DNA from 2 places in the Reyranella sp. GW821-FHT12G01 genome. Region 2 is predicted to be linked to the other one. Evidence: riboswitches for the same ligand, from Rfam matches in the RefSeq annotation. Region 2 holds a riboswitch; the other holds the start of a gene.
The links. Region 2 has a riboswitch for thiamine pyrophosphate ahead of thiO (glycine oxidase ThiO). Riboswitches for the same ligand answer to the same signal wherever they lie in the genome.
Positions count from the first base shown of each region.

Region 1: it holds a riboswitch for thiamine pyrophosphate, as region 2 does, so the genes downstream of both, thiC (phosphomethylpyrimidine synthase ThiC) here and thiO (glycine oxidase ThiO) in region 2, are expected to answer to the same signal.

Region 1 is NZ_JBXAPV010000001.1:213,983-219,267, reverse strand. Features, by position in the region: gene AC1RP5_RS01035 (CaiB/BaiF CoA transferase family protein) at 1-950, shown strand, start outside; gene AC1RP5_RS01030 (OprD family outer membrane porin) at 1,069-2,343, opposite strand; TPP riboswitch at 2,509-2,638, shown strand; gene thiC (phosphomethylpyrimidine synthase ThiC) at 2,688-4,505, shown strand; gene AC1RP5_RS01020 (MdtA/MuxA family multidrug efflux RND transporter periplasmic adaptor subunit) at 4,665-5,285, shown strand, end outside.
Region 2 is NZ_JBXAPV010000003.1:761,696-766,980, reverse strand. Features, by position in the region: gene AC1RP5_RS28675 (branched-chain amino acid aminotransferase) at 1-801, shown strand, start outside; gene AC1RP5_RS28670 (hypothetical protein) at 812-1,372, opposite strand; TPP riboswitch at 1,430-1,546, shown strand; gene thiO (glycine oxidase ThiO) at 1,542-2,546, shown strand; gene thiS (sulfur carrier protein ThiS) at 2,515-2,712, shown strand; gene AC1RP5_RS28655 (thiazole synthase) at 2,715-3,491, shown strand; gene AC1RP5_RS28650 (thiamine phosphate synthase) at 3,495-4,094, shown strand; gene AC1RP5_RS28645 (ThiF family adenylyltransferase) at 4,091-5,050, shown strand; gene AC1RP5_RS28640 (FAD-dependent oxidoreductase) at 5,091-5,285, shown strand, end outside.

The DNA.
Region 1 (5,285 bases), on a different contig from region 2:
TCGAGGTCATCAAGCGCCTGGTCGAGAAGGCCGACGTCGTCGTCGAGAACTTCCGTCCGGGCGTGATGGACAAGCTCGGCATCGGCTACGAGGCACTGAAGAAGATCAATCCCAAGCTGATCTATTGCGCCGTATCGGGTTTCGGCCAGGTCGGACCCGACTCCAAGACCGCGGCCTTCGACGGCATGATCCAGGCGATGTCGGGCCTGATGTCGATCACCGGCTTCGAGAACAACGGCCCGACGCGCGTGGGCTTCGCCGGCGCCGACGTGATGTCGGGCGCAACGGCGGCGCTGGGCATCGCCTCGGCGCTGTACCAGCGCACGCATACCGGCAAGGGCCAGCTCGTCGACGTCGCCATGATCGACTCGGTGATGGGCTATCTCGCGCAGCAGTTCACCGAGCACATGATGACCGGCCGCGTCCATGGCCAGGCCGCCAACCTGTCGGTGACGCGCAAGCCCACGGGCAATCTCTTCAGGACCAAGGACGGCTGGATCGTGCTCGCCGTCATGACCGATCCGCAGTTCAAGCGCCTGATGAAGGTGCTGGGCCAGGAAGCGGCGCTGGACGATCCGCGCTTCGTCGACTGGGCGACGCGCATCGCCAACAACACCGCCCTGCACGAGATTGTCGAAGGGGCGATGAAGACCGAGGATTCCGGCACCTGGATCGAACGCTTCGCCAAGGCGGACGTGCCGGCCGGGCGGGTGCACAGCATTCCCGAGACCGCGCAGCTCGACCTGTTCAAGCATCGCACCGTGCTGCAGACCGTCGAGACCGAGCACGGCCCGATCAAGGTCGTGGGTTCGGGCTTCCGGTTGGAACATGGCGGCGGCTCGATCGACCGCCCGCCGGCGACGCTCGGTCAGCACACCGACGAGGTGCTGAAGGAAGCGGGCTATTCGCCGGCCGAGATCGCCGAGATGCGTGCGGGCCAGGTCGTCTGAGACCGCTGACTGTCATCCTGAGCGAAGCGAAGGATCTCACGCCAGCCACGCAGTCTGTTGGTCGCAAGGCTAGGTCCTTCGCTACGCTCAGGACGACAACAACGCGGCACGAGCGTCTTTACTGACGCAACCGCGGGCCCTTCCAGGTCAGCTCATAGTTCAATTGCACTCGATACTCCGTGAAGGAGGAGTTGAGCGTGCGGTTGCCCTGGAACTGATCCACGAAGGCGACCCGGTTGCGCAGGTTGAACGGCTTTAGCCAGTCCGGCGCGTCCGTGATCGCGTCGCCGCGGACCGCGAGTTCGAGATCGTATTCCCAGTTGGTCGAGATGCCGGCGCCGGTCGCGGGATTGACCGCGTTGCCGCCATAGGTCGCCGTCGCAAGGAAGATGAAGCCGGGCAGACCCACGCCCTTGAAGTCGTAGCTGGCGCCCGCGGTCACGGCCATCTCGCCGGCGCGGTTGAAGTCAAGCGACTGCATCTTGTTGTAGCCGATGAAGATGCCGTAGGGCGCCCGCCAGTTCGCGGCCGAGCCGATCTGCGTATAGGACACGCGGAAGGCCATCGGCCCCCAGAAGGCATCGGCGCGGAAGCCACCCCAGAAGGTGCTGAAGGGCTGGCCGGTGAGAAGGTTCATCCCGTTGCTGCCCTGCACGGCGAACTGCGCGGCGAGCTGGACGCGCAGATCCTCGTTCACGCGGATCGTGCCGCCGACATCGGCGTAGCTCGACCACAATATGTCAGGGACGTAGTAGGTCGAGGCGCGCGCCTGCAGCTTGTCCATGCTGCCGTACTTCACGCTGAACAGGCCCATGCCCTTGTTGTCGTTCGGCGTGCCGGCCGCTTCGCCCATGTTGATGAAGGCGGAATAGTCGCGCGGCTTCATCGCCGCGACATAGCCCGCGAAGTAGTTCACCGGACCGAGGATGCCGCGCAGCGCATAGGCCTCGAAGGTCTGCGGCAGTTCGCGGTCGTCGCGCGGGTTCACCTCCAGCTCGTCGATATATTGCCGGAAGACGGTGACGGTCTGCTTCTGCCAGCGCGCCGAGGCATAGGCCTGGCCCAGGGTGAAGAAGCCGTAGCCGCCTGGCTTCAGCAGCGACGTGCCATTCGAGGTGGTCTCGTTGCCCTGCGGGGCCCACAGCGGCTGGGTCGTGTAGCCCACCGCGCCGAGCTGCAGCGTGTCGTAGAACCAGCCGGTCTGCAGGCCAATCCAGCCGCCCGCCACCGCGGCCGCCAGATCGGGCGGCGTCTGGTTGTGCCGGTCGAACAGGTAGCTGCGGAAATGCAGTACGGCTGTTGCTTCGTCGTACAGGAACCGCTGCAGCTCCGACTTGAGGCCGTCAGGAGGGCCATCGGGAGCCGGCGTTTGCGCACGCACTGTCACGGGCATCGATAAAGCGAGCAAGGCCAACAGGATACGCACTGGCGCTCGCAACATCGGATGCTCCCCACTCCCCGAGAGCGACGCTTAGAGGGGGCCGGTTAAAGAATTGCGCAAAGCGCACGACAATTTGCGAACGCGCGCTTGTGATCGAAATTTCGACGATCTAGGTTCGTCCCGTCCAAGGGGGGTCCCGCAAGGGGCTGAGATACCGATGGTCGCCAGTCCCGACTGGCGTCGGCGCGGTGACCCTTTGAACCTGATCCGGGTCATGCCGGCGAAGGGAATGGATACATCCTTTGCACGACAAAACACCGGATCTCCGTACGCCAACCAGCCACGGGAGATCCATCATGGACACCATCGTCACCGCTACAGCCCCGACCGTAACGACCGGGCCGCTGCCCTCATCCCGCAAGGTCTACGCGACGCCCGAGGCGGCGCCCGACCTGCGCGTTCCCCTGCGTGAGATCGAACTGTCGTCGCCGCTGGAACCGCCGGTGCGTGTCTACGACACGACCGGCCCCTACACCGACACCGACGTCGCGATCGACGTGCGCAAGGGCCTCGCCCAGACACGACGCGCCTGGGTGCTTGAGCGCGGCGGCGTCGAGGAATATACCGGCCGCGCCATCCAGCCGATCGACAACGGCAACGTGAAGGAATCGGTGCTGCGGCCGTTTCTTCATACGCCGAAGCCGCTGCGCGGCCTCGACGGCAAGCCGATCACCCAGTTCGAATGGGCGCGCGCGGGCGTCATCACCAAGGAGATGATCTACGTCGCGGCGCGCGAGAACCTCGGCCGCAAGACGATGCTCGACGAGGCGGAAGCGCGCCTGGCCGACGGCGAGAGCTTCGGTGCCGCTCTTCCGGCGTTCATCACGCCGGAGTTCGTGCGCCAGGAGATCGCCTCCGGCCGCGCCATCATCCCGGCGAACATCAACCACACGGAACTGGAGCCGATGATCATCGGCCGGAACTTCCTGGTGAAGATCAACGCCAACATCGGCAACTCCGCCGTTTCCTCCTCGATGGAGGAAGAGGTCGAGAAGATGGTGTGGTCGATCCGCTGGGGCGCCGACACCGTCATGGATCTGTCGACGGGCCGTAACATCCACGACACCCGCGAATGGATCGTGCGCAATTCGCCGGTGCCGATCGGCACGGTGCCGATCTACCAGGCACTGGAGAAGGTCGGCGGCGATCCGACCAAGCTGTCGTGGGAGGTCTTCCGCGACACCTTGATCGAGCAGGCCGAGCAGGGGGTCGATTACTTCACCATCCATGCCGGCGTGCGCCTGGCGCATGTGCCGCTCACGGCCAGCCGGGTCACCGGCATCGTGAGCCGCGGCGGCTCGATGATGGCGCAGTGGTGCCTCACCGAGCATCGCGAAAGCTTCCTCTACGAGCATTTCGGCGACATCTGCGACATCATGCGCAAGTACGACGTCTCGTTCTCGCTAGGCGACGGTCTGCGGCCGGGCTGCAACGCCGACGCCAACGACGCCGCGCAGTTCGCCGAGCTGGAGACGCTGGGTGAACTGACCAAGATCGCGTGGGACAAGGGCTGCCAGGTCATGATCGAGGGGCCGGGCCATGTGCCGATGCACAAGATCAAGGCCAACATGGACAAGCAGCTGCGCGAATGCGGCGAGGCGCCGTTCTATACGCTCGGGCCGCTCGTGACCGACATCGCGCCGGGCTACGACCACATCACCTCGGGCATCGGCGCCGCCATGATCGGCTGGTTCGGCACGGCGATGCTTTGTTATGTCACGCCCAAGGAGCATCTCGGCCTGCCGGATCGAGATGATGTGAAGGTTGGCGTCATCACCTACAAGATCGCGGCCCATGCCGCCGATCTGGCGAAGGGCCATCCGGCCGCCCGCCTGCGCGACGATGCGCTCTCGAAGGCGCGCTTCGACTTCCGCTGGCGCGACCAGTTCAACCTCTCGCTCGACCCGGCCACGGCCGAGAAGTTCCACGACGAGACGATGCCCAAGGAGGCCCACAAGACCGCGCATTTCTGCTCGATGTGTGGTCCGAAGTTCTGCTCCATGCGCATCACCCAGGACATCAGGGACTATGCGAAGAAGGGCATGGACGAGATGAGCGCCAAGTTCCGGGCGGGCGGCGGCAGCCTCTATGTCGAGGGCAAAGCCGCCGACTGAGCGAATTTGTCTGGCGTCCGAGGGGTCTTTTTGGCCTCTCGGACGTTGTGACCCCTGTTCGGGTGGCGGCCGCCTTGCGTCTGCCATTTCCGTGGGGGAGACTCCGCGGGTTCAGCGCGTATGTTGTTACGAGCTGTCTTTTTGGGGTGAATTGGACATATGACGCGGCTGCGAACCCTCCTCGGGATCGGTTTCGGGCTGGCCATTGTGGCTGGAGCGGGCTGGTACATTTCGCAGTCCAGTACTGCACCCCCCGCCCGCCAGGGCGGTGGCCGGTTTGCCGGCGGCGCCGCGGTCCCCGTGGGTATCGCCACGGCCGCCAAGGGCGACATTCCGATCGTGCTGCGGGCGCTGGGCACGGTGACGCCGCTCCAGACCGTCAACGTGAAGACCCAGATCACCGGTCAGCTTGTCGACGTCTATTTCAAGGAAGGCCAGATGGTGAAGCAGGGTGACCTGCTGGCGCTGGTCGATTCCCGTCCCTACGACGTTGCCCTGCAGCAGGTGCTCGGCCAGCAGCAGCGCGACGAGGCTCTGCTCAAGAACGCCCAGGCGGACCTCGAACGTTATCGCAAGCTCGTCCAGCAGGATTCGATCGCCCGGCAGCAATACGACACGCAGGTGTCGCTGGTGCGCCAGTACGAGGCGGCGCTGGTGATCGACCAGGCGCAGGTCGATGCGGCCAAGCTCAACGTCACCTACACCCGGATCGTCGCGCCGCTGACCGGCAAGATCGGCCTGCGCATGGTCGACAAGGGCAACTACGTCACGATGGGCGAT
Region 2 (5,285 bases):
ATCTATGACGGCCGCGTCTTCCGCCTCGCCGCCCACAGCGCCCGCCTGATCCGCTCGGCCAACCTGCTCGACTACGACCTGCCCTGGTCGCGGGAACAGATCGACGAGGCGACCCGCGCCGTGGTGAAGGCCAACAACCTGAGCGCCGGCTACATCCGCCCGATCGCCTGGCGCGGCTCGGAGGTGCTGGGCGTGTCGGCGGTCGGCACGACGGTCCATCTCGCCATCGCGCCCTGGGCGCAGGAAGGTCGCCTGTCGGTGCAGGCGCGTGACGCCGGCATCAACGTCACCATGGCGAAGTATCGCCGGCCTTCGCCCGAGACGGCGCCGGGCCACGCCAAGGTGGCCGGCCTCTACGTGATCTGCGGCATCGAGAAGGACCGTGCACTGAAGGCCGGCTTCGACGATGCGCTGATGCTCGACTGGAAGGGCCGCATCGCCGAGACGACGGGTGCCAACATCTTCCTGGTGATCGACGGCAAGCTCGTGACCCCGACGCCGCACAACTTCCTCGACGGGATCACGCGCCGCGCGGTGATGGGCATGGCGAAGGCGCGTGGCTGGACGGTCGAGGAGCGCGACGTGATGCCGGAGGAGTTGGCGCAAGCCAGCGAGGTCTTCCTCTGCGGCAGCGCCGCCGAGATCGTGCCGGTCGGTTCGATCGACCAACATCACTTCCAGGCCGGCCCCATCGCCAAGACCCTGATGGCCGACTTCCAGAAGCTGGTGCGCCAACCCGACAGCGAGGGCTTCGGCGAGGCCACGCATCTCATGACGCCGGCCTCGTCGCTGGCGGCGTGACCTTCGCCGTCTACGGATCGTAGACGGCGACGAAGAGCACGGCCTCCCACGCTTCGACCCGCAAGGTCTTGCGGCGGGAGGCGAACCAGCACCGGACACGGCCATGGGCGATGCTCTTGCCCAGCTCATGGCCTCGCCGCAGATAGCCGATCTGCACGGTGGATCGGTCGGGCAGATCGACCTCGGCGCGCACTGCGTCCTCGCGATCTGTATTGTCGGGCTCGAGGATGAGGCGAACCTCGGCTCCGATCGTCACGTCGCCGATCCGCTCGAAGTCGCACGAGATCGCCGCGTAGGAGCCGCGCCAGCCCGACGACAGCGCCGCCTTGGCGTCCTTGTCGGCCTGCAGGGCCGCCAGAATCCCGTCTGTTGCCTCCCGGGGCAGCTCACGCGGCTTGATGCCGGTGGGCACGGTCTTTCGCCGATCGAGACCCAGGCTGCTGCCAATCGCACGGAAGACCGGCCGGAACAGCCAGACGACGACGCCAAGCACCAGTTCGGCGGCCAGGCCGATGACGGCAAAGACGGCTTCGAAGAGCGAGCCGATGATACAATCTCCATGGGCAGCCATGAATCATAAGCGATGCCGCTCCCGCTTGACATCGGGGGCCGCAATCCCCTTTTCTCGATGACGTCCGAGGGGTGCCCGACCTTCCTGCGGAAGACGGGCTGAGACAGCCGTATGGCTGAACCCTTTGAACCTGATCCGGGTCATGCCGGCGAAGGAACGGGAGCAAGCGTTGGATCGACCTGTCGTATCAATCATCGGAGCCGGCGTCGCAGGACTTGCCTGTGCCACGGAGCTCGCCGATCGCGGTATCGCCGTCGAGGTGCTGGAGCGCGCCGCCCATCTGGGCGAGGGCGCCTGCTCGTGGATGGCGGGCGGCATGCTGGCGCCGTGGTGCGAGCGCGCGACCACCGACGAAGCGGTGGCGCGCCTGGGCGCACCGTCGATCGACTGGTGGCGCAAACATTTCCCCGGCACGGTCAGCAAGGGCAGCCTCGTGGTCGCGCCGGCGCGCGATGCCGCCGATCTCACGCGCTTCGCCGCGCGCACCGAGCGGCACGAATGGCTCGATGGCGACGGCATCGCCGCACTCGAACCCGATCTCGCCGGTCGCTTCCGTCGCGCGCTGTTTTTCCCCGACGAAGCTCATCTCGAGCCGCGCAAGGCACTGGCATCCCTCGCGGCGGGTCTTGCAGCGCGTGGCGTTCCGATCCGGTTCGGGGTTGGCGCGACGCTGTCCGATGCTGGTTCGGACTTCGTCGTCGATTGCCGCGGCCTCGCGGCGCGCGATGCCTTGCCCGACCTGCGCGGCGTGCGCGGCGAGATGGTGGTCGTGCACACCAACGACATATCGCTGGCGCGGCCGGTGCGGCTGCTGCATCCGCGCATCCCGCTCTACATCGTGCCGCGGGGCGACGGGATTTTCATGATCGGCGCCACGATGATCGAGAGCGAGGAGCGCCGCGGCGTCAGCGTGCGCTCGGCGGTCGAATTGCTGAACGCGGCCTACACGTTGCACCCGGCCTTCGGCGAGGCGGAGATCATCGAACTGGGCGCCGACCTGCGGCCGACTTTTCCCGACAATCTGCCGTGCGTGCGACGCAACGGCCGCGTGCTGCACGCCAACGGTCTTTTCCGGCATGGTTTCCTGCTTGCGCCCTGGCTGGCGCGGGAAGTGGCCGACGCCGTTCTTCTGGAGACGAGAGATGCGGATATTCCTGAACGACGACATGCATGAGGTCGCGCCGGGCACTTTGGCCGCGGCACTCGAATCGCTTGGCTTCGGCGGTCGCAAGATCGCGACGGCGGTGAACGGCCGCTTCGTCGCCGCCGCCGCGCGGCCGCGCACCGAACTGGCCGACGGCGACAAGATCGAAGTCGTCGCGCCGATGCAGGGAGGATAACGATGTCGTCCTTCTATGGCGTCGAGCTGAAGTCGCGGCTGCTGCTCGGCACGTCGCGCTATCCCTCGCCGGCGGTCCTCGAACGCGCGATCAAGGCGTCGGCTGCGGAAGTCGTGACCGTCTCGCTGCGGCGCGAGAGCGGCGCGGGGAAGGCCGGGCAGGCTTTCTGGTCTCTCATCCAGTCGATGGGCGTGCGCGTGCTGCCCAACACCGCCGGCTGTCATTCTGTGAAGGAAGCGGTGACGACCGCCCACATGGCGCGCGAGCTGTTCGATACGCCGTGGATCAAGCTCGAGGTGATCGGCGAGGCCGACACGTTGCAGCCCGACGTGTTCGGCCTCGTGGAAGCCGCACGCATCCTCTCCGAGGACGGGTTCGAGGTGTTTCCCTACACGACCGAGGATCTGGTCGTGGCCGAGCGATTGGTCGAGGCAGGCTGCCGGGTGCTGATGCCGTGGGGTGCACCGATCGGTTCAGCGCGCGGCCTCAACAACGTCTATGGCCTGCGCTCGATGCGCGCGCACTTCCCCGACATCCCACTGGTGGTCGATGCCGGACTGGGCGTGCCCTCGCATGCCGCCGCTGCGATGGAACTCGGCTACGACGCGGTGCTGCTGAATACGGCGGTCGCTGAAGCGGGCGATCCAGTCGAGATGGCACGAGCCTTCGCGCTCGGCGTCGAAGCCGGCCGCGCCGCCTATCTTGCGCGCCCGATGGAACCGCGCGACATGGCCGTGCCGTCGACGCCGGTGATCGGCAAAGCCGCGCTTGGAGATTAAGAGATGCTCGATCCCTTCTATCCGGTGGTGCCCAATTCGGATTGGGTGCTGAAGCTGGTGCCCGTCGGCACGAAGCTCATTCAGCTCCGCATCAAGGACCAGCCCGAGGCCGAGATCCGCCGTCAGGTGCGCGAGGCCAAGGCGGTGTGTGTGCAGCACGGCGCCGACCTGATCGTGAACGACTACTGGCAGGTCGCCATCGACGAAGGCTGCGCCTGGGTCCATCTCGGCCAGGAGGATCTGGTCGATGCCGACGTGAAAGCGGTGCGCCGCGCCGGCATCAAGATTGGCGTCAGCACGCACGACCACGCCGAGCTCGACAAGGGTCTCGCCATCGATCCCGACTATGTCGCCTTGGGCCCGATCTGGCCGACCGTGCTGAAGCAGATGCCTTGGGCGCCGCAGGGCACCGAGCGTCTGGCCGAATGGAAGAAGCTCATTGGCGACAAGCCGCTGGTCGCGATCGGTGGCCTCACCCTGGAACGCGCGCTGCTCTGCCTGAAGGCGGGCGCCGACATCGCGTCGGTCGTGGGTGACATCGTCAATCACGCCGATCCGATCGCCCAGGCCAGGGCCTGGATCGCCGCGACGAGAAAGAAATGACCAACCGCTACGCCCGCCAGGCCGTGCTGCCCGAGATCGGCGAAGCGGGGCAGGCGCGCCTTGCCGCCGCCTCGGTGCTGGTGGTGGGTGCGGGCGGCCTCGGCTGTCCGGTGCTGCAGTATCTCAGCGGCGCCGGCGTCGGCCGTCTCACCATCGTCGATCACGATACGGTCGAGGAGACGAACCTCCATCGCCAGCCTCTCTACGGCATGTCCGACATCGGCAAGCCGAAGGTCGAGGCGGCGCGGGCTGTCCTGCAACGCTTCAATCCCGGCGTGCGCATCGACACGGTGCAGGAGCGCCTGACGCCGCAGAACGCCCAACGCCTCGTCGCGGATGCGGATGTCGTCGTCGACGCCGCCGACAGTTTTGCCGTGACCTACATGCTGAGCGATGCCTGCCATGCCGCGGCCAAGCCACTGGTCAGCGCCTCGGTGATCGGCATGACGGGATATGCCGGCGCCTTCTGCGGCGGCGGCCCCAGCTATCGTGCGGTGTTTCCCGAAGTCTCGGTCGATGGCGGCACCTGCGCCACGGTGGGCGTGATCGGCACCGCGGTCGCGGTGCTGGGCGGCCTGCAGGCGCATCTCACCCTTCATCTGCTGCTCGGCCTCGAACCGACGGCGCTGGGCCGCGTCGTCACCTTCGACGCGCGGCGGCTGGCGTTCGGAGGTTTCGGCTTCGAGGGTAGTCCGGAACCCGAAGGCCAGGTTTCGTTCATCGCGCCCGATGCCGTGCGGCCCGACGATATCGTGGTCGACCTGCGCGGTCTCGACGAAGCGCCGGTCTCGCCCTTCGCCGGCGCAAAGCGTCTGGTCGTCGATACGATCGACGAGCTCGGCACGCCCGACGGCCGGGTCGTGCTGGCCTGCCGCAGCGGCCAGCGCGCGTTGATGGCGGCGGACCGGTTGCGCGAGCGTGGTGTCACAAATCTTGCGCTGGTAGCCCTCGGCTAGAGCGGCCACAGTGGCCGCACTAGCCTGAAGGAGTTGCTGCGTGGCCGATCCTGTTCCGACGATGGAAGAAGCCCGTCGTCACCAGATGTATCCCGTCCTGTCGGCGGCGGAGCTGAAGCGCATCGGGCGCTTCGGCAAGAAGCAGCAGTTCAAGGCCGGCGAATTCCTGGCGCGGACCGGCGAAGACAGTCCCGGCATGTCCGTCATCCTGTCCGGCCGGATCGCGATTCTGGGT